Regions from separate parts of the Pseudomonas sp. I2 genome, predicted to be linked through region 1. Evidence: riboswitches for the same ligand, from Rfam matches in the RefSeq annotation. Region 1 holds a riboswitch; each other region holds the start of a gene.

Region 1 (6,166 bases):
TCATGGGGGCAGGCAAGAGGGATTGCGAGATGAAATGTTATCTTATAATTATTTGTTGAGGTTCGATAGCGCTTTTTCAGGTGGGGGGCTGTGCGATGGGCTGCAAAGCAGCCCCAGTACCGCTCAATTGGAGAAAGCCGCTCAGGTCAGAAGCTGTAGTCGACTGTCGCGAAGTACGACCGTGGCGCGCCGAGCAGCCATTGCTCACCACTGTGGGCGGCCACCACATAGTCACGGTTGAACAGGTTGTTCAACTGCAGCCCCAGGCGCACGTCCGGCAGCACCTGCCAGCCGAGGTTGGCATCGACCACGGTGTAGCCGGGGACGCTCTGGCTGTTGGCGGTGTTGGCGTAGCGCTCGTCGACGTAGCGCAGGCCGATGCCGGCATCCACGGTCTGGCCGAAACCCTTGCTCAGCCACAGGTTGGCGGTGCGGCGCGGCACGTTGGCCGGGCGGTTGCCGGCGCGGTCCTGGGGAACGCCGCCGACCCTTTCATCGAAGTCATCGTACTTGGCGCGTACCACGGCGGCGTTGGCCGATACCTGCCACTGGTTAGCCAGGGCCAGCTCCAGGGTCGCCTCCAGGCCGTCGGAGGTCTGTTGGCCGGCTTGCTGCTTCTCGTGGGTGACCGGGTCGTCCACCAGCAGCTTCTTCTTGACGATGTGGTAGGCCGCCAGAGTCCACTCGCCACGGCCGTCCCAGAAGCGCTGCTTGAGGCCCAGTTCGGTCTGCTTCGACTCGGTCAGGTCATAGTTCATCTGCGTCGGGTTGAGGCTGATGAGGTTGTTGACCCCGTCCTCGCTGGTGGAGTACTGGCCGTACAGCGACAGCTCGTCGGTCACCGCGAAGAGCAGGCCCGCGCGCCAGTTGCCGCCCTGCAGGCTGCGGTCGCTGCGGGTGTCGCTGACCAGGTTGTCCCGATCGATGTGGTTCTGGTCACGGCGTACACCGGTGACCAGCGACAGGCGATCGGTGAGCTGGGTGCGGTTCTCGGCGAACAGCGCGAAGGTACGGGTGGTGGACAGGGTCTGTGGGCGCAGCGCCGATCGGCTGTGGAACTCGCCCGGTGCCGGCTGCCAGGGGTCGATGTAGTCGCCGCCCACGTCTTCGTACGGCGAGTTGTTGTCGACGTTGAAACGGATCCTGTTGTACTCGGCACCCACCACGGTCTTGCTGGCCAGGCCGAACAGGCTGTGGTCGAAGGTGAAGCTCTGGCGGTCGCCGATCTGCTCCTGGTCGTGCTTGATCTGCAGGTAGCTGCCGCGTTCGAGCTGGCCGCGGTCGGCATCCCAGGTGTAGTCCTCGGCGTTGCGCCAGTGCCGGCGGCTCTTGATGTAGTACAGCTGGTTGCTGGCGCTGAGGTGGTCGTTGATCGTCCAGTCGGTGTCGAGGCGGGTCCACTCGTCGTGGTAGCGCTGGACGTCGTCGCGAATGTTGTAGTTCTTCTTGCGCAGGCTGTCGCGGTAGTGGCCGTCGATCAGCGGGGTGCCGAAGTAGTTCATCGGCTCGGCATCGCCGCGCTCGTGGGCGAGGGTGAAGCTCAGGTCGTCGCTGGCGTCGAAGCGCAGGGCGGCGCTGAGGGCCAGGTTGCGCGAGTCGCCGCGATCGACCCAGCCATTGCCTTCCTGCTTGTTCAGGGTGACCCGGTAGCTCAGGCGCTCGCTCAGGCTGCCACCGCTGTCCAGGCCGAGCTGTTGGCGGTCCCAGGAGCCGTAGCCCAGGCGCAGGTGGTTGCGGATTTCGCCGGCGAAGGGTTTTTTCGGGATGACGTTGATCACCGCGCCCGTGGCGCCTTCGCCATAGAGCACCGAGGCTGGGCCACGGATCACGTCGATGCGCTCGACCATCCACGGATCGACCGGGAAGCTCTGGGTACCGGCGCCGGTGTACAGGCGCGAGCCGTCGAACAGCGTCATCACCGAGCTGTGGCCGGTGAAGCCGCGGGCGGAGAGGGCGGTGCCGCCGTTGCCTGGGGTGCCGACCGAGGTGATGCCTGGCGAGCGGGTCACCGCGTCTTGCACGGTGAGGTTGTTACGCTGCTGGATCTGCCCGGCGCTGATGCTGCTGGTGCTGGCCGGGGTCTCCAGGGCGCTCAGGTTCAGGCGCGAACCGGCTCGGGTCGGCGTGGCCAGGTCGACGACCTGTTCGTCGCGGGTATCGGTGATGGCCGTGGAGGGCAGGGCCAGTACTGGCCCGTCGTGTTCATCGGCCAGGGTCGGAAGGGAAACGGCCAGGCAGGCCGCCAGGGTATGAAGCTTGGAGATACGGGACATGTCGTTCCACTGTCGCAGGAATGAATGGATCCCGGTGGAAACAACGCATAGACGACCAAGCACGTACGCAGGCGCGCACGCGAAAACCGGCCTGCGCCCGCCCACCGCGGGTTGCCAACGAAAAGCTCCAGGCCGGTCTCCGGGCTTGCGAGGATCATGAACCGTTCACCTTCCCATGCATGCGCACAGTGGTATGTCGAAGGGTTCGCTCGCCTACCGTTGCGGGGGCAGCGCCGGACTTGTCGTGGCAACGACGCACCGGCTTCCCGTTTCACCCTGCGCGCGGCGGCGCAGGACACCTGAAACTGGCGCGCATCTGACCACCGAACGGGTGGGGAGTCAATCGTTCGGATGCAGCTTGCGCTGGTCCAGGAGGGCGATCAGCGTCCGCGCCGACGCGATACTCTGGCCTCGATGTTCTTGCGCCCGATCAGCAGGGCGGGCTTCTCCACCACCGGCTCGTCCGCCAGCCACTTGTACATCACCAGGCAGTCCACCAGCCCCAGGCGAGCGTGCCGGTAGGCCTTGGGCAGGCGGCCGACGGTCTCGAAGCCGAGCTTGTGCCACAGCGCCACGGCCACCTCGTTGGTCGCCACCACCGAGTTGAACTGCAGGGCCAGGAAGCCCTCCTGGCGTGCCAGCTTTTGCGAGTGCTCGCACATCAGCCGCGCCACGCCACGGCCGCGGGCGGCCGGCGCGACCATGTAGCCGCAATTGCCCACGTGGGCGCCGGGGCCGGCGGCGTTGGCCTTGAGGTAGTACGAGCCGAGCAACTCGCCATGCGCCTCGGCCACCAGGGTTCGCAGGGGCAGCTCCAGCCAGAGCTGGCGGGCCTGCTCGACGCTGAGCCCGGGGTCGAAGGCATAGGTTTCGCGGGCCTGGACGATGGCCTGGAAGGTGGGCCAGAAGCGTTCGAAGTCTTCCGGGGTCATGGGACGGATGTGGATCATGGCGGCTCCTGCACGGGCTTGGCCGCCAAGTCTGGGTTGCCCGGCGCCGCCGCGCAAGGGCTGCGGCGCCGGAGGCGTTCAGTCGCTCGCCTTGCCGACCGCATCCAGGGCGCGGGCCGAGTAGACCAGCGCGGCACCGGCGTTCATCGCCACCGCCACGCCCAGCGCCTCGGCGATTTCCTCACGGGTGGCGCCGTGCCTGACGGCCTGCTGGGAGTGCACGGCGATGCAGCCGTCGCAGCGGGTAGTCACCGCCACGGCCAGGGAGATCAGCTCGCGGGTCTTGGCATCCAGGTGGTTGGTCTTGGCCCCGGCACCGCTGGCAGTCATGTAGCCGGCCACGGTATCGGGGGACAACTGCTTGAGATCGCCGATGCCGGCCATCAACTGCCTACGGTAGGCGTCCCAGTCCATCATGCTCATGGTTTTCACCTTGTTCGGTGGTGACAGGAGCTTTCAGGCTAGTCGAAGAACGAGGCTCTGGAGGGGCTGTGATGGCCAGGGCAGCGTCTTCGCTTCAGATGTAGATGAACACCAGCACCAGCGCCGCGACCACCGCCCACTTTTCCAGGTAGTAGCGGGTGCGGTTGCGCTTCTTCAGGGCCTTGCCGCGCTCGCGGATGCGGTAGATGCGGGTGAACAGGCGATTGATGCCGCCGGTCTTGTCGTTGGCGTCGTTGGGGGCCGCCGCGGCGGCCATGACGTTGCGGCTGAACCAGCGGTTGAAGGCGGTCGCCCAGCGGTACTTGAGCGGGCGCTCGACGTCGCAGAACAGGATGATGCGGTTGTGCTCGGTGGTGTTGGCGGCGTAGTGGATGTAGGTCTCGTCGAACACCACTGCCTCGCCGTCGCGCCAGGCGTACTTCTGGCCATCGACATCGATGTAGCAGCCGTCGTCGTTGGGCGTGTCCAGGCCCAGGTGGTAGCGGTAGGAGCCGGCATAGGGGTCACGGTGGCGCACCAGCTTGGCGCCTGGCGGCAGGGTGGCGAACATGGCCGCCTTGACCGAGCCGATACCCTGCAGCAACTCGGTGGTGCGTGGGCACAGCTTCATCGCCGAGGGGTGGCTCTCGCCATACCACTTCAGGTAGAAACGCTTCCAGCCGGTCTTGAAGAACGAATTGAATCCGACGTCGTCGTAGTTGTCGGATTTCTTGATCTCGCCCACGTGCAGCAGTTGCTGGGCCTCCTCGCGGATTTCCCGCCAGTGGTCCTTGAGCGGCTGCAGTTCGGGGAAGGACTCGACCGGCAGGTAGGGCTTGGCCGGGTGCTGGGAGAACAGGTACAGGAAGCTGTTGACCGGAGCCAGGAAGCTGGAGTGATCGCCCAGTTGGCGGGTCAGCTTGTGGCGAACCCGACCGCGCAAGTGAACATAGGCGATCGAGAGTGCGAAGATCAGGACGAGTGCGATTTTCATGAACGGATACTTGTCGAAATGGCCATGCGCCATGGCTTGAGCCCGCCAGCATAAACAATCGTGCCAGGCCTGTGCACCCGTCTTAAGTGGAAGGCGCAAACGTTTCATCCTGGTTCATCTGCCAGGTATCGAGGTGAGCGTACACTCGGGGCTGGCGCCCCACAGATCGAGGAGCATGCATGGCCCAGGATTCACGCCCCAGCGGTGCGCCCTTCAAGCGCCTGTTCTTCGCCTTGCCGGTCAGCGATGCCCAGCGCCGTGCCATCGCCCAGTGGCGGCGCAGCCTGGGGCTGCGCAGTGGAAGGCCCGTACCGGCCGAGAACTTCCACCTGACCCTGCTGTTTCTGGGCGATGTGGATGCCGCGCGGTTGCCGGCCCTGTGCGCTGCGGTCGACAATCTCACGCGCCCGGACGCGCCTTTGCGCCTGCTGCTCGACCGCTTGCAGGTGTGGCAGCGCGCCGGTGTGCTGGTGCTCGAACCTGGGGAGACGCCACCGGCGCTGCGGCAACTGGTCTATGCCCTGCAACAGGCGGCGCTGCCGCTGGGCATTGCCGAGCAGGTCCGCGAGTACCGGCCACACCTGACGCTGTCGAGGGACTTCCGTGGCCAGCCGCCGGAAGCCGCGGCGGCACCGGCGTTCTTCCTCGCCGTCCGGCACTTCACCCTCTACGAGTCACGCAAGGGTCGCTACTGGCCGTTGGCCGAATGGTCGCTGACGGGCTAAGGCATGGGCAAGCAAGGTCGGGTTCCTATGCTGTTTGGCTGCGGGCCGGCTCGAACAACTGCTGGCCCAGTTGCCAGGCGGTGCGCAGGTGGCCCTTGGGATCCTGGCCCTCGCTGTCGGTGAGCACGTTCGAACTCAGTACCTGAGCACCGCAGTAGTCGAAGATGCCGTGTTCGATTTGCACGCGCATCGCCTCGCCGTAGCCATGCCGCTCGAAGGTACCGGCATCGGCACCTGCGACGCCGACCAGGTGCACGGTAAGGCCCTGGAGTTTCTTGATGGTCGGGCCGTTGACCTGGTAGTCGAAGGCCCAGCCATTGCTGAACACACGCTCGACCCAGCCCTTGAGCAGCGCTGGCAGCGACCACCAGTAGACCGGGTACACCAGCACCAGCGCATCGGCGCGCTCGATGCGCGCCTGCTCGGCGAGCACATCCGCCGGTGGTGGGGCCAGGCGACGATGCACGGCATGGTCGGCCAGGCCGAAGCGGGGGTCGAAGCCTTCTCGGGCCAAGTCGGCGATTTCGGCCGTGTGGCCGGCGCTGGCCAGGCCGTCGGCGATGCGTTGGGCGAGGGCATGGGTCAATGATTCTGGGTCGTGGTGGCCGATGACGATCAGGGCATGCATGGCGGTTCTCCAGATGAAAGGGTGCGTGAGTGGGGGCGGCGTTATATACTCGTAGTAAGTTACTGTTGGTAAGTTACTTTTGGTAGGTAATCGATGTCAAGCGATGACAAACCGCTGCCGCGCAAACGCCTGTCCCGTGAGGCGAGGCGCCGCCAATTGCTCGACGTGGCCTG
Region 2 (7,865 bases), on a different contig from region 1:
GTCGCGCAAGGCGTCGGGGTTGTGCTGGCGCATGAAATCGCGGGTCGCCGGGTCGAGCACGTAGGCGTCGGCCAGGGACTGATAGTGATGGTCGTCGATCAGGTGCGTGGTGGCATCGAAGGCGAACAGGTTGTCGACCGTCGCTGCCAGTTCGAAGGCACCTTTGTAGCCGTGGCGCTTGGCGCCTTCGATCCACTTGGGGTTGAGCGCACGGGCGCGGATGACCCGGTTGAGTTCTTCCTTGAGGGTACGGATACGTGGCCGGTCGGCCTGGCTGTGATCGCCGTGGTAGCTGGCCACCGTGGCGTCTGCCAGGGTCTCGGCCGCCGCCAGCATGCCGCCCTGGAATTGGTAGTAGTCGTTGGAATCGAGCAGGTCATGCTCGTGGTTGTCCTGGTTCTGCAGCACCGCCTGCACCTGGCCCAGGCGTCGGGCGAATTCGGCACGGGCCGGCGTACCGTCGTCGGCACCGCCGTAGGCATAACCGCCATGGTTGAGGTAGACCTCGGCCAGGTCGTCGCGGTTGTGCCACAGACGCCCATCGATGGCGTTCTGCACCCCGGCGCCGTAGGCCCCGGGCTTGGCGCCGAACACGCGCCAGCCTGCCTGACGCGCCGCCTGCTCGGCGTCCGCGCCCGCGGCCAGCAGCGCCTCGCGCTCGGCACGCACCCGGGCCGCCAGGGGGTTGAGGTCGTCGGGTTCGTCCAGGGCCGCCACGGCCTGCACCGCCGCGTCGAACAGGCGGATCAGGTTGCCGAAGGCATCGCGAAAGAAACCCGAGACACGCAGGGTCACGTCCACCCGTGGGCGGTCGAGCAGGCTCAGGGGCAGGATCTCGAAGTCGTCGACCCGCTGGCTGCCAGTGGCCCATACCGGGCGCACGCCCATCAACGCCATGGCTTGGGCGATATCGTCGCCACCGGTACGCATGGTCGCCGTGCCCCACACCGACAGCCCCAACTGACGCAGGTGGTCGCCATGGTCCTGCAGGTGACGCTCGAGGATCAGGTTGGCCGAGGCGAAACCCAGGCGCCAAGCAGTGGTGGTGGGCAGGTTGCGCACGTCCACGGTATAGAAGTTGCGCCCGGTGGGCAGTACGTCCAGGCGCCCCCGGCTCGGTGCCCCACTGGGGCCGGCCGGGACGAAACGCCCGGCCAGGGCGGCGAGCAGGCCATCGAGCTCAGCCGCACCGCAGCCATCGAGGTTCGGCGCCACCGACTCGACCAGCGTCTGCAGCACACTGCGCACCGGCTGCCAGGGGGCCTCGTCGGGCAGTTGCAGGCAGCCGTCCAGCCCTTGCTCGATCAGCGCCAGGGCCAGCAGTTCGAGGCGTTCGCGGGTATCGCCGCAGGTCCGCCAGGGGGGTGGGGCCAGCGCCTCCAGTATGGCCGGGCGCGGTCCCTGCCAGGGCTGGCCGAGGTCGCAGTCCAGAGGATCGAAGCTCAGCGCCAGGGCCTTGGCCAGGGTACGGATGAGGCTGGCATTGCCGCCCTTGCCGTCACCACGCTCGACACGTACCAGGGCCAGTAGGGTATCGCTGCGCAGCCGCCCTTCGGGCGATTGGCCGAACACATGCAGGCCATCGCGGATCTGCGACTCCTTCAGGTCGCACAGGTAGGTGTCCAGCCGTGGCAGCCAGAGTGCCGCATCGTCCAACTGGCCTTCCAGTTGCAACTCACGGTCGATGTGGTTGGCTTTGAGCAACTCGAGAATGTCGCGCTGCAGCTCCCGGGCACGGCGTGGGTCGAGCAGTTGCGCTTCGTAGTATTCATCGGCCAGGCGCTCCAGGTCGCGCAGCGGGCCGTAGGTCTCGGCACGGGTCAGCGGCGGCATCAGGTGGTCGATGATCACCGCCTGGGTACGCCGCTTGGCCTGGGCGCCCTCGCCTGGGTCGTTGACGATGAACGGGTAGATGTTGGGCAGCGGCCCGAGCAAGGCATCTGGCCAGCACTGGGCCGACAGGCCGACGCCCTTGCCGGGCAGCCACTCCAGGTTGCCGTGCTTGCCGACGTGGATCACCGCGTCGGCGGCGAAACCATTGCGCAGCCAGAAGTGGAACGCCAGGTAGCCATGGGGCGGCACCAGGTCGGGGTCGTGGTACACGGCGCTGGGGTCCACCTGGTAGCCCCGGGCCGGCTGGATGCCGACGAACGTCAGGCCGTAGCGCAGGCCGGCGATCATCATGCGCCCGCTGCGGTACATCGGGTCTTGTTCAGGGGCGCCCCAGCGCGCCAGCACCGCCTGCTGGTTGGCCTCGGGCAGGTCGGCGAAGGCCGCCTGGTAGTCGGCCAGGGCCAGGCTCTGGGCGCAGGGGCGCTGGTCGAGGTGCTCCAGGTCGTTGCTCACGCCGCCCAGCAATTGCTGGATCAGCGCGGTGCCGCTGTCGGGCAGGCCAGCCACCGGGTAGCCCTCGGCCTGCAAGGCGCGGAGGATGTTCAGGGCCGCGCCGGGGGTATCCAGGCCCACGCCGTTGCCGATGCGCCCGTCGCGGGTCGGGTAGTTGGCCAGCACCAGCGCCACGCGCTTCTGCGGGTTGGGCAGGCGCGCCAGTTCCACCCAGCGCCGCGCCAGCTCGGCGACGAAGTCCATGCGCTCAGGGTGGGCCCTGTAGCAGACCACGTCCGACTGGCTGCGCTCGCTGCGCCAGGCCAGGTCCTTGAAGCTGACCGGCCGGGTGATGATGCGCCCGTCCAGCTCCGGCAAGGCGATATGCATGGCCAGGTCACGGGCGCCCAGGCCCTGTTCGCTGGCCTCCCAGCCCGGCTGGTTGTCCTGGGCGCAGATCGCCTGCAACACCGGGACGTCGCGACGCAACGGGCGCAGGTTGGGCTGCTCCGGGCTGGACAGGGCAAAACCGGTGGTGTTGATCACCACGTCGGCGCCGACCTCGTCCAGCCAGGCCTCGACCTGGTCGAGGCAGGCGCGCTCCTTGAGGCTGGCCACAGCGATCGGCAGCGGGTTCAGGCCCATCGCCTGCAAACGTGTGCAGAAGGTATCGATGAAGGCGGTGTTGGCCGCCTGCAGGTGCGAGCGGTAGAACAGCAGCGGCGCCACCGGCTGCTGCGGGTGCCACTGGCCGTACCAGTCCTCGAGCGTGGCGCTGGCCTTGGCGGGGTGATACACCGCCGTGCGCGGCAGCGGCTGCGGTTCGTCCCAGGCATAGGTACGCCCCAGCCACAGGCTGGCCAGGCAGTTGAACAGGTTCAGGGCATTGGCCTTGCCGCCCTGGCGCAGGTAGTGCCAGAGCCGTTCGGCCTGCTCGCCGGTCACCGTGCCCAGGCCGGTCAGCTCAGGGTCGGGGCGGTCATCGCCTGGCACCAGGATCAGCCGTACACCGCGGTTGGCCAGCTCGACCAGTTGCTCGACGCCATAGCGCCAGTAGCCGACCCCGCCGTGCAGCGACACCAGGATCACCTTGGCGTGGCGCAGCACCTGGTCGACGTAGAGGTCGACCGAGGCGTGGTTCTGCACCTGCATGGGGTTGGCCAGGCGCAGGCTGGGGAAGTCGTCTGGCAACTGCTCGGCGGTTTCCGCCAGCAGCGCCAGGTGCGAGTCGCCGCTGCAGAGGATCACCAGCTCAGCGGGCGTCTGGCCGAGGTCGGCGATGCTGTCGTCCGGCACGAAGCCGCCGGGCTGGGTCCGCAGCAGGTGCATGGATCAGGCGCCCAGGGCCTGGCGCAGGCGCGCCTCCAGTTGCACGGCATCCAGGTCCTGGCCGATCAGCACCAGGCGTGTCAGGCGAGGCTCGTTGGCACGCCAGGCGCGGTCGAAGTGTTTGTCGAAACGGGTCCCCACGCCCTGCACCAGCAGACGCATCGGCTTGCCGGGAATGGCCGCGAAGCCCTTGGCGCGCAGGATGCCGAACTCCACCACCAGTTGCGTCAAGGCGTCGAGCAGCAGGCTTTCGTCGGCCTCGGGCAGGTCGATGGAGATCGAGTCGAAGGCGTCATGGTCATGATCGTCGTGATCTTCGCCAGCGTGATGGGCATCGTGGTGGGTGCGCCGGCCATCGATGTGCGCCTCGGCCTCGGCGCCCACGCCAAGCAGCACCTCCAGCGGCAGGCGCCCGCTGCTGGCCTCGATCACCTTGACCGCCGGCGGCAGTTCCTCGGCCACCTCGGCGCGGACCTTGGCCAGGCCTTCGGCATCGATCAGATCGGCCTTGTTCAGGACCACCAGGTCGGCGCTGGCCAACTGGTCGGCGAACAGCTCGTGCAGCGGCGACTCGTGGTCCAGGTTGGGGTCGAGCTTGCGCTGGGCGTCCACTTGCTCTGGGTAGGCAGCGAAGGTACCCGCCGCCACCGCCGGGCTGTCGACCACGGTGATCACCGCATCGACCGTGCAGGCATTGCGGATTTCCGGCCACTGGAAGGCCTGCACCAGCGGCTTGGGCAGGGCCAGGCCGCTGGTTTCGATGAGGATGTGGTCCAGGTCGCCACGGCGTGCCACCAGTTCGCGCATCACCGGGAAGAACTCTTCCTGCACGGTGCAGCACAGGCAGCCGTTGGCCAGTTCGTAGACGCGGCCGCTGGCCTCTTCCTCGGTGCAGCCGATGCTGCACTGCTTGAGGATCTCGCCGTCGATGCCCAGCTCGCCGAACTCGTTGACGATGACCGCGATGCGGCGGCCCTGGGCGTTGTCGAGCATGTGCCGGAGCAAGGTGGTCTTGCCCGAGCCGAGGAAGCCAGTGACGATGGTGACGGGGAGCTTGGCCAGTGTTTTCATGTCGCGATGCCCTTGGCAGGATGGCGCGGGCATGCAGGACGAAAGCCTCGTGCCACCACGGCCGGGCCCGTTCGCCACCGGATCACCCCGCCCGGTTGAAAGTCGAAAGCGTTTCGAGGCAGGTCTCCTGGCTTGCACCGTACCGGCCCCGGGCCGGTTGGATGACGCCTTCCCGCGCTGGCGCAGTGGCTGTGTCGATCCTGTTCAGTGCTTACAGTTGCGGGGGCAGCCGCGGCTTGGACCGCGTTCCCATCTTAGCTCCGGCGGCGGCCGGAGAACCTCGAAGCGGCAAGGCTACGCAGTGGTTGGCAGGCGGTCAACCTTGGCAGCCCTAAAGCCTTGCCTATCCTGCGATTGACGGGGAAACCGCCCCATGATTTGCTAATGCACTGCGTTCAGGTGCCCCTTCGGGGGTGAAACGGGAAACCGGTGCGTCCCAGGCCCCCAAGGGGTCGGACAACGCCGGTGCTGCCCCCGCAACGGTAAGCGAGCGAAGCGTCTTGACCACTGTGCCACGTCGTAGGGCATGGGAAGGTGACGCTCCCCCCCAGGAGCCCTGCTCCTCCTCGCAAGCCCGGAGACCGGCCTGACGTCGAATGATCACCCCGCGGTGGGCGGGCGCTGTCGCATCTCCCTGGGCCCGTTGCGCCCGGGGCTGTCGCGCTTGTCCGCCGCCTATGACAAAGCAGAGGAAAGCGTCATGCCCGTCACCAGCGCCAAACACAGCGTCAGCACCCCCGTCAGCCTCAGCCAACGCATCGTCATCGCCGCCGGCGCCAGCCTGCTGGGCCTGTGCCTGATCTACTTCGCCGGTTTCTCGCACATCGAGGCCGTGCACAACGCCGCCCACGATACCCGCCACAGCGCCGCCTTCCCTTGCCACTGAGTACGCCTGCATGATCAAGCGCATCGCCCGTACCGCCGGCTTCAGCGGCCTGCTCGCCGCCCTGCTGCTGACCTTCTTGCAAAGCCTGTGGGTCAGCCCGCTGATCCTCGAGGCGGAAACCTATGAAAGCGCGGCCCCCGTCGCCGAACACCACGGCCACGGCGATGCCGTCGCCGCCCATGAACACGACGCCGAAGCCTGGGCACCGGAAGACGGCTGGCAGCGCCTGCTCTCCACCACCGGCGGCAACCTGGTGGTCGCGGTCGGTTTCGCCCTGATCCTCGCGGCCCTGTACAGCTTGCGCGAACCGGGCCGCGTGGCCACCGGCGCACTGTGGGGCCTGGCCGGGTTCGCGGTGTTCTGCCTGGCGCCGACCCTGGGGCTGCCGCCAGAGCTGCCGGGTACCGCCGCTGCCGACCTGGGTCAGCGCCAGGGCTGGTGGATCGGCACCGCCGCCGCCACCGCGGCAGGCCTGGCCCTGCTGGTGTTCGCCCATCACTGGCTGTTCAAGGTACTGGGCCTCGCCCTACTGGTCGTGCCGCACCTGATCGGCGCGCCGCAACCGGCGATGCACGAGAGCCTGGCGCCCGAAGCCTTGGAAACCCAGTTCAAGATCGCCTCCTGGGTGACCAACGCCGCCTTCTGGCTCGCCCTGGGCCTGCTCAGCGCCTGGCTGTACCGTCGCACCAGCCAAGCCTGATGCGCCTCGCCCCTCCTGCGCCGGCGTTGTACGCCGGCTTCGGCTGCCGCCAGGGCTGCCCGGCCGACACCCTGCAGGCCCTGCTGCGCGGGGCCCTCGCGGCGCACGGGCTGGCCCCGGCGCTGCTGCGCGGCATCGCCAGCATCGACCTCAAAGCCAACGAACCCGGCTTGCAGGAACTGGCCAGGCGCCTGGCATTGCCCCTCGTGCTGTTCAGCCCCGCGCAACTGCACGCTTTCGAACCCCTGCTCAGCCACCGCTCGGCAACCACCTTCCAGCACAGCGGCTGCTGGGGGGTGGCCGAAAGCGCAGCCCTGGCCCTCGCCAGCCAGGCCCAGGGCCCGGCCGCCCTACGGGTAACGCGCCAGGTCCTCGGCCCGGCTACCCTCGCCCTGGCCAGTGGCGGATAATCGCCTCCCCCGCTCACCCGCAAGGATTCCCCATGACGGTCTACTTCATCGGCGCCGGCCCCGGCGATCCGGAACTGATCACGGTCAAGGGCCAGCGCCTGATCCGCCAGTGCCCGGTGATCATCTATGCCGGCTCCCTGGTGCCGCCGGCGGTGCTCGAAGGGCACCGTGCCGAAACAGTGATCAACAGCGCCGAACTGCACCTGGAGCAGATCATCGCCGCCATTCGCAGTGCCCATGACAAAGGCCAGGACGTGGCCCGGGTGCACAGCGGCGACCCCAGCCTGTATGGCGCCATCGGCGAGCAGATCCGCTACCTGCGCGAGCTGGGCATCGACTACCAGATCGTCCCCGGCGTCACCGCCACGGCGGCCAGCGCCGCCCTGCTCGGCTGCGAGCTGACCCTGCCGGCGGTGGCACAGACGGTGATCCTCACCCGCTACGGCGACAGCTCGCCCATGCCAGCCGGCGAGCAACTGGCCGACCTTGCCCGGCACCGCAGTACCCTGGCCATTCACCTGGGCGTCAAGCACCTGGCACGCATCATCGCCGAGCTGCTGCCGCACTACGGCGCCGACTGCCCGATCGCCGTGGTCCATCGTGCCACCTGGCCCGACCAGGACTGGGTCATGGGTACCTTGCAGGACATCGTCGAACGCACTGCGGCCAAGGGCTTCCGGCGTACGGCGCTGATCCTGGTGGGCCATGTGCTGGGCGATGCGCCGTTCGCCGAGTCAGCCCTGTACCGAGCCGGGCACGCCCACCTCTATCGCCCCGCGGACCAATAACCTGTCGGCTGATTCCGGCACGCGAATACCTGTGCAGGAATCAGCCGAAGACGCTGCCAGCCCCCGCCTACTGAAACCCCTTAATCGTGTAGGGTTTTTCAACAAACCAACCTCGCTTTTTCAACACCCCTATACTCGCCATTACCAACGCTCCTGAATCGACGTATCTTGCGCGCTGCCACGCAGGCCCCCAGACATATTCCTGGGTGATTTCAGGAAACGGACCACACCCAGACAGGAGTTCCCCAATGACAACCGTACTGTTGGTCGATGACCACCCCACCGTTCGGCTGGCCGTACGCATGCTGCTCGAACGCGAACGCTTCCAGGTCGTTGGCGAAGCCGGCAGCGGCATC
Region 3 (7,865 bases), on a different contig from region 1:
TTGGGCTTGAGCAACACCGGGTTCATATCGGTATGCGGCGCCAGCCGGCAGGCCTGGGCCTGCACCGCCTGGGCGCGGCCGATCTCGCCACCGTCGGCGGTCACCGCGCTGTTGAGCGCCATGTTCTGCGGCTTGAACGGCACCACGCCGATGCCCTGGCGCAGCAGCCAGCGGCACAGTGCGGTGACCAGCGTGCTCTTGCCGGCATCGGAGGTGGTGCCTTGCACCATGAGCGTGGTCATGCCGATTCCTTCTGGTAGTCCGCCAGCGCCTGGCGCAGGCGTTGCTCGTGTGCGGCACTGGCGGGCAGCCCCAGGCGCACCGCCGGCGGCTGCTCGAACAGGCGCACGAGGATGCCGCGTCGGGCGAGAAAGTCATGGAGGTGGGCGGCGTGCGGTGTACGCACGTATTGGAACAGGTCGCAGCCACCCGCCGCAGGCAGGCCAGCCGCCTCGAGCAAGGCGGCCAGGCGCTGGCTGGCCTGGGCGCAGCGGGCAATTTGCGCCGGGTGCGCCGATCGCTCGCTGAAACAGGCCTGCCCCAGCACCCGGGTCGGGCCGCTGATGCTCCAGGGGCCAAGCGCTTCGGCCAGGCGCTGCAGCAAGGGTGGCTCGGCCATCACGAAACCCAGGCGCACGCCTGCCAGGCCGAAGAACTTGCCGAACGAACGCAGCACGATCAACCCAGGGCGCGCGGCACAATCGACCAGGCTGTCGGCGGGGGTGTTGTCCATGAAGGCCTCGTCGACCAGCAGCCAGCCACCGCGCCGCGCCAGGCGGGCGTGCCAACCGAGCAGGCGTTCGCGGGGCAGTCGCCGCCCAGTGGGATTGTTGGGATTGACCAGCACCAGCACGTCGAGGCTGTCGAGGCAGTCTTCGACCTGGGCGTCATCCAACTCGACCAGTGCGTGCCCTGCCCGCCGCCAGGCATGCGGGTGCTCGGCATAGCACGGCGCAAGCACACCGACCCGGCCTGCCGGGCGCAGGTAGGGCAAGGCCTGGATCGCCGCCTGGGAACCGGCCACCGGCAACAGCGCGCTGGCGCCATAGTAGGTGCGCGCCGCCTGCTCCAGGCCGTCCTCGGTCTCGGGCAGGCGTGCCCAGGCCTCCAATGGGATCGCTGGAATCGCATAGGGCCACGGGGCGATGCCGCTGGACAGGTCGAGCCACTGCTCCCGGGGGATACCGTACTGCCGCACCGCACGCAGCAGCCGGCCACCATGTTCAAGCATTCAGATAGGCTCCCAGGCAGATCACCAGCAACCACAGCCACACACCGCGCTGCACCAGGCTCCAGCCGCGCTCGATGGCCTGGGCGTCGGCCACCGGCCCTTCGCCCAGGCGCGCACGCACATGCAGCTCGCCGTGGTACACCGCCGGGCCGCCCAGCTCCACGCCCAGGGCACCGGCGCCAGCGGCCATCACCGGGCCGGCGTTGGGGCTGTCCCACTGGGGCCCCTGCTGGCGCCAGCAGGCCAGGGCCAGGCGGGTTTTGCCGAGCAGGGCGTAGGTCAGCGCCACCAACCTGGCGGGCAGGTAGTTGAGTACATCGTCGATGCGTGCCGCAGCCCAGCCGAAGCGCTCGAAGCGTTGGTTACGGTAGCCCCACATGGCATCGAGGGTATTGCTCAGGCGATACAGCACCACGCCAGGGGCACCGGCGACGACGAACCAGAACAGCGCGGCGAACACCGCGTCGCTACCGTTCTCCAGCACCGACTCTGTGGCCGCCCGGGCCACGGCGGGCTCGTCCAGTTCACGGGTTTCGCGGCTGACCAGGTAGCCCACCCGCTGCCGGGCCGCGTCCAGGTCGCCACGCCGCAGGGCCTCGGCCACCGGCAGCACATGCTCGCCGAGGCTGCGCAGGCCCAGGGCGCAGTACAGCGCCAGCACGTCCACCAGCCAGCCGACATAGGGCAGCCAGGACAGGATCAGCGCCAGCAGGGTCAGCGGGACCACCGCCAGGCACCAGGCGCTCACGCCGTGGCTGCGCCAGCCGCGCCCGCCGGCGTTGAGGCGTTGCTCCAGGCGCGACGCCAGGTTGCCGAAGGCCACCAGCGGATGGCGCCGCCGGGGTTCGCCCAGCAAGGCATCGAGGGCCACGCCGGCCACGGTCAGCAGGGCCACGCTCATGGCCGTTCTCCCCATTGGTTCTCGTACAGCATCTCGCCCAAGGGCTTCTCCTCGGCCCAGTTCTCCAGCACCAGCATCGGCCCGGCATAGAACTGCGCCACAGGCCCCAGGCACAGCACCGCCACCGGCTTGGCGCCAGCGGGCATGCCCAGCAGTTGGGCCAGGGCCTGCGGTTCGAACAGCGACACCCAGCCCATGCCCAGGCCCTCGGCGCGCGCCGCCAGCCAGAGGTTCTGGATCGCGCAGGCCAGGGAGGCCAGGTCCATTTCCGGCAGGGTGCGGCGGCCGAAGATGTGCGCCTCGCGGTTGTCCATCAGCGCCGCCACCAGCACTTCGGCGCAGTCGTGGATGCCTTCGACCTTGAGTTTCATGAAAGCGTCGGAGCGCTCGCCCAAGGCTTCGGCGGTGCGCACGCGCTCCTGCTCCACCAGCGCCTGGATCTGCCTACGCAGCTCGCGTCGGCTGATGCGAATGAAGCGCCAGGGCTGCATCAGGCCGACGCTCGGCGCCTGGTGCGCGGCGGCCAGCAGGCGGGCCAGCAGCGCTGGCGCTACCTCACCACCGATGAAATGGCGCATGTCGCGGCGCTCGCCGATGGCCCGGTAGACCGCGGCGCGCTCGGCGTCGCTGAAGGCGTGTTCGCTCATGGCCGCAGCAGCGCCGCCGCCGCGTCAGGGTTGGAGGGGAAATAGAAGTGGATGTACGACGCCGTCAGTCGTCCCTGGCGATAGACCGCCTCGTTGCCACGACCGCCGTTGGGGCTTTGGCCGCGGGCGATCGGTTCGAGCGGGGTGCTGGTCAGGGAGTGATGATAAGTATGCCCGCGCAGGGTCCCTTCCGGAAGTTCCACAGCCTGCAGCGCCAGGGCCGCCAGGCGCTTTTGCATCACCGCTTCGCCCGGCAGCAGGCCGAGCAGCGTGGCGCGCTCACCGGCCACGTCGGTCAAGGCCTCGAGCAGGTAGAGCATGCCACCGCACTCGGCCAGCAGCGGCTTGCCCTGGGCGTGATGGGCGCGGATCGCTTCGAGCAGAGGGGCATTGGCCGCCAGGGCCTGGTGATGCAGCTCAGGGTAGCCCCCTGGCAGGTAAAGGCTGTCTACCGTGGGCAGTTCCCGGTCGTGCAAGGGCGAGAAGAAGCGCAGTTCGGCGCCCAGCTCGCGCAACAGATCGAGGTTGGCGCCATAGGTGAAGGCGAAGGCTTCGTCACGGGCCACGCCGATGCGCACACCGGCCAGCGACGGCCTGGGGGCGATAGGGTCGGGTTCGGCAAAGGCCACCGCTGGCGGCAGCGTGGCGTCGCAACTGGCGCCCAGGGCCTCGGCCGCGGCGTCCAGGCGCAGGTCCAGGTCGTTCAGCTCGTTGGCCTGGACCAGCCCCAGGTGGCGGCTGGGCAGCTCGATGCCACGCTCGCGGGAGAGCCCGCCGTACCAGCGCAGGCCCTCGGTCAGGCTGCCCTCGAGCAGTTGCGCATGGCGCAGGCTGCCGACGCGGTTGGCCAGCACCCCGGCGAACGGCAGGTCCGGCTGGTAGCGTGCCAGGCCCAAGGCCAGGGCGCCGAAGGTCTGGGCCATGGCTGTGCCATCGATCACCGCCAGCACGGGTACACCGAAGTGACGCGCCAGGTCGGCGCTCGACGGTGTGCCGTCGAACAGCCCCATGACCCCCTCGATAAGAATCAGGTCGGCCGTGCCCGCCGCTTCCCAGAGCAGGCGGCGGCTTTCCTGCGCGCCGATCATCCACAGGTCGAGCTGGTACACCGGTGCACCGCTGGCCCGTTCGAGGATCATCGGGTCGAGAAAATCCGGCCCGCACTTGAACACCCTCACCTTGCGCCCGAGGTTGCGGTGCAGGCGCGCCAGGGCGGCGGTGACCGTGGTCTTGCCCTGGCCGGACGCCGGTGCTGCGATCAGCACCGCCGGACAATGCCGGGGTCGGCTCATAGTTCCACGCCCTTCTGCGCGCGGATGCCGGCCTGGAAGGCGTGCTTGACCATGCCCATCTCGGTGACGGTATCGGCCAGCTCGATCATCTGCGGCTTGGCGGCACGGCCCGTGACGATGACGTGCTGCATCGGCGGACGGGCCTGGATGTCCGAGAGCACCTGGTCGAGGTCGAGGTAGCCGTGCTTGAGGGCGATGTTCAGCTCGTCGAGCACCACGAACTGCACGCCCGGGTCCTGCAGCAGTTGGCGCGAAACCGCCCAGGCCGCCTCGGCGGCGGCGATGTCGCGCTGGCGATCCTGAGTCTCCCAGGTGAAGCCCTCGCCCATCACGTGGTAGCGCACCTGCTCGGGGAAGCGCCGGAAGAACAGCTCTTCGCCGGTGCTGTTGCGGCCCTTGATGAACTGCACGACGCCGCATTGCAGGCCGTGGCCCAGGGCCCGGGCAAGCATGCCGAAGGCCGAGCTGCTCTTGCCCTTGCCGTTGCCGGTGAGCACCAGCAGCAAGCCGCATTCGTTGGGCGCGTTGGCGATGCGTTCGTCGATGATCGCCTTCTTGCGCTGCATGCGCGCCAGGTGGCGTTCGTCGCGTTCGGAGGATTCGCTCATCAGGGTTCTCCGCAGGCTGTCGGCACGGATGGGCGACGACAGGTCGATAGGCGGGCAGACGGAGAACGCGCAGGGGCCATGGCGGACGCCACGGTGCACCGCGCATCACCCTCCGTGATGCCGTTGGCAGTGACAGGCCGGTCTCCGGGCTCGTGAGCAGGGCCTGGGCCCATGGGCCGCGCGCCTTCCCGGATGCCTGCATCCAGTGGCCCTGCGCGGTCCTCGACTCACCTACCGTTGCGGGGGCAGCGCCGGAATCGCGCCTTGCTGGCGCCCACCGGCTTCCCAGTTTCACCCTGCCCAGCCTCGGCTGGCAGAGCACCTGAAACACGCCGCGAAGGTTAGAGGGTTGCACCCGGAGCGTCAATGAAACGAGGCCGATCTGGCCTGGATCAATGGCCGATCCGGCCGCTTGTAACAAACTGAAAGCAGTGATATCACATAGCCATCAATTTTCGCTGAACGCGATCACAACGACAGGAGAGCGCAGCATGCAAGGCCTGATCATCAATAACCCGCGCCTGGAGTTCCTGCGCCCGGCGCTGGAGCGCTGGCCGGAATGCATCGACCGCTTCAACCAGGTCCATGGCGACAACGAAGCCCCGTACTGGCATGGCGCCGCGGCCAACACCGGCCTGCTCGCGGCCGCGGCCTGGCAGGCCGAACTGGTGGCGCTGGAACAGTCCATGAGCAAGAAGCAACGTGACGAGGGCGAGCGCGAGGGCCGCTGCGACCTGTCCATCAGCACCTCGGAAGACAGCGTCCACCTGCGCGCCAGCCAGCGCTGGCCGCGCATCGCCCGCCTGGACCTGAGCACGGCTGTGCAGGAAACCGCCGCCCTCGCCCGGCAGATCGCCTATCCCAGCCAACTCAAGGTCGGCGCCCTGTTCGTCAGCCCGTGGAAAGCCGGCCAGCATGCCAGCCCCGAGGAGTTGCAGGACCTGGTCGACGACCTGCAGAAGCACAGCGCTTGCGCCATCGCCTGGTATTTTCCCTACGCCTATCGCAAGTTGCACAATGAAGCGGCGCAGTACTTTCCCGGCGTGGCGCTGCTGCTCAAGCAGGCCTGAGCGGGGCCCAGCTAGCCGAATGCGCCCTACCGACAAGTTGAACCTCGACGGTGGCCCGTCGCTCTGATTCCACATGAGCCCCCACGAGGACCCGAGCATGGACAGGATGCATATCGCGCTACTGCTGGCCCTGGCCGTCAGCCTCGGCGGCTGCGGAGAATCCGCGCGCCTGGACGTCAGCGACGGATCGGGACCGTCCCCGCAACTGCCCGAGCCGAACAAGACCTTGATCCCGACCGTCAACATCGCCCCGGCGATCGGCTGGCCGGAGGGCGCCAAGCCCACGTCGGCGACCGGCACCCAGGTGGTGGCCTTCGCCGAGCACCTCGATCATCCCCGCTGGCTCTACGTGCTGCCCAACGGCGACGTGCTGGTGGCCGAGACCAACGCCCCGGCCAAGCCCGACGACGGCAAGGGAATCCGTGGCTGGGTCATGGGCCAGGTGATGAAACGGGCCGGCGCCGGCGTACCCAGCGCCAACCGCATCACCCTGCTGCGCGACGCTGACCGTGATGGCGTCGCGGAAATTCGCACCACCTTCATCGAAGGGCTCAACTCACCCTTCGGCATGGCCCTGGTGGGCAAGGACTTCTACGTGGCCGATACCGACCGCCTGTTGCGCTTCCACTACGAGCCGGGGGCCATGCAGATTCGCGCTGAAGGCAAGAAAGTGGTCGACCTGCCCGGCGGCCGGCTCAACCACCACTGGACCAAGAACGTGATCGCCAGCCCCGATGGCAAGAAGCTCTATGTCACGGTGGGCTCCAACAGCAATGTCGGCGAAAACGGCCTGGACCAGGAAGAAGGCCGTGCGGCGATCTGGGAGGTGGACCCGGCCAGCGGCCAGCACCGGATCTTCGCCTCCGGCCTGCGCAACCCCAACGGCCTGGCCTGGGAACCACACAGCGGTGCGTTGTGGACAGCGGTCAACGAGCGCGACGAGATCGGTAGCGACCTGGTGCCGGACTACATCACCTCAGTCAAGGACGGGGGCTTCTATGGCTGGCCGTTCAGTTACTACGGCCAGCATGTGGACCGGCGGGTCGAGCCGCAGGATCGGCAAAAGGTCGCCCAGGCCATCGTGCCGGACTACGCGGTGGGGCCGCATACCGCATCCCTCGGGCTGACCTTCGCCCAGCCGGGTGTGCTGCCGGCGCCGTTCGAGCAGGGGGCGTTCGTGGGCCAGCATGGGTCGTGGAACCGCAAGCCGCACAGTGGCTACAAGGTGATCTTCGTGCCGTTCAGCACCGAGGGGAAACCCGCCGGGAAGCCGATCGACCTGTTGACGGGGTTTCTCGATGGCAAGGGCAAGGCCATGGGGCGGCCGGTGGGCGTGGTCAATGACCAGCGGGGCGGGTTGCTGGTGGCCGATGATGTCGGGAACGTGATCTGGCGGGTGAGCAAGGAGCAGTGAGGGGCTTGGGCTGGCCTGTGCCGGCCCATTCACGGCGGTTCGTGCCCCGACAAGCCCGCCCTCACAGGTTCACCACTGATCTTGAGGCAACGGTGAACCTGTGGGGCTGCAAGGTAGCCCCGATGCCGTTTCGCAGGCGGGCATCGGACTCAGGGATTGCGCGCCAGGTGCCCCGGCGGCAGCACCCGCTTGGCCTGCAGGTAGGCCCGGGCCCAGTAGCTGTTGGACAGGTAATCCAAGCGCACTGTCCCGCCCGTGGAAGGTGCATGCACGAACCGCCCCTCCCCTACGTAGATCCCCGCATGGCTGACCTGCGACCCACCGTTGGTGGCGAAGAACACCAGGTCCCCGGACTGCAGCGAACCGATATCCACGTTCGGCGCCCGCATGACGATCATCTCGCGGGTCGAGCGCGGCAGGCTGATCCCCGCCGCATCCCGGTACACGTAGCCGATCAGCCCACTGCAGTCGAACCCGGCGTCCGGCGTGTTGCCGCCCCAGCGATAGGGCGTGCCCACCAGGCCGATAGCCCGGAACAGCACGTCGTCGGCCACCGGCGAGGACGCCGCCTGCGCGTTGAAGGTAACGGGGGCCTTGGCCACCGGCGCAGGTGCCGGGGCTCGGCTGGAACAGGCGGCGAGCAGTGCCGCCAGGGAAAGGAGTGCGAAGCGCGCCATCATCGCCATGGCCAGAACTTCCTGT

The links. A riboswitch is a leader RNA that binds a small molecule or an ion and turns the genes downstream of it on or off. The one in region 1 is predicted to bind cobalamin.
Region 2: another riboswitch for cobalamin. It lies ahead of cobW (cobalamin biosynthesis protein CobW); the one in region 1 lies ahead of WCE05_RS25405 (TonB-dependent receptor).
Region 3: another riboswitch for cobalamin. It lies ahead of cobO (cob(I)yrinic acid a,c-diamide adenosyltransferase); the one in region 1 lies ahead of WCE05_RS25405 (TonB-dependent receptor).

The regions. Positions count from the first base shown of each region.
Region 1 is NZ_JBCGFQ010000093.1:5-6,170, forward strand. Features, by position in the region: gene WCE05_RS25405 (TonB-dependent receptor) at 147-2,273, opposite strand; cobalamin riboswitch at 2,386-2,591, opposite strand; gene WCE05_RS25410 (GNAT family N-acetyltransferase) at 2,654-3,223, opposite strand; gene WCE05_RS25415 (carboxymuconolactone decarboxylase family protein) at 3,302-3,646, opposite strand; gene lpxO (lipid A hydroxylase LpxO) at 3,741-4,640, opposite strand; gene thpR (RNA 2',3'-cyclic phosphodiesterase) at 4,820-5,365, shown strand; gene WCE05_RS25430 (NAD(P)H-dependent oxidoreductase) at 5,391-5,993, opposite strand; partial or broken gene WCE05_RS25435 (TetR/AcrR family transcriptional regulator) at 6,087-6,166, shown strand, end outside.
Region 2 is NZ_JBCGFQ010000072.1:1,448-9,312, forward strand. Features, by position in the region: gene cobN (cobaltochelatase subunit CobN) at 1-3,654, opposite strand, end outside; gene cobW (cobalamin biosynthesis protein CobW) at 3,658-4,725, opposite strand; cobalamin riboswitch at 4,825-5,023, opposite strand; cobalamin riboswitch at 5,106-5,330, shown strand; gene WCE05_RS24190 (CbtB-domain containing protein) at 5,426-5,611, shown strand; gene WCE05_RS24195 (CbtA family protein) at 5,622-6,311, shown strand; gene WCE05_RS24200 (cobalamin biosynthesis protein) at 6,311-6,721, shown strand; gene cobM (precorrin-4 C(11)-methyltransferase) at 6,754-7,509, shown strand; gene WCE05_RS24210 (response regulator) at 7,758-7,865, shown strand, end outside.
Region 3 is NZ_JBCGFQ010000004.1:31,309-39,173, reverse strand. Features, by position in the region: gene WCE05_RS03265 (cobyric acid synthase) at 1-242, opposite strand, end outside; gene cobD (threonine-phosphate decarboxylase CobD) at 239-1,231, opposite strand; gene cbiB (adenosylcobinamide-phosphate synthase CbiB) at 1,224-2,132, opposite strand; gene bluB (5,6-dimethylbenzimidazole synthase) at 2,129-2,779, opposite strand; gene WCE05_RS03245 (cobyrinate a,c-diamide synthase) at 2,776-4,071, opposite strand; gene cobO (cob(I)yrinic acid a,c-diamide adenosyltransferase) at 4,068-4,679, opposite strand; cobalamin riboswitch at 4,797-5,020, opposite strand; gene WCE05_RS03235 (hypothetical protein) at 5,171-5,749, shown strand; gene WCE05_RS03230 (sorbosone dehydrogenase family protein) at 5,847-7,163, shown strand; gene WCE05_RS03225 (C40 family peptidase) at 7,313-7,849, opposite strand.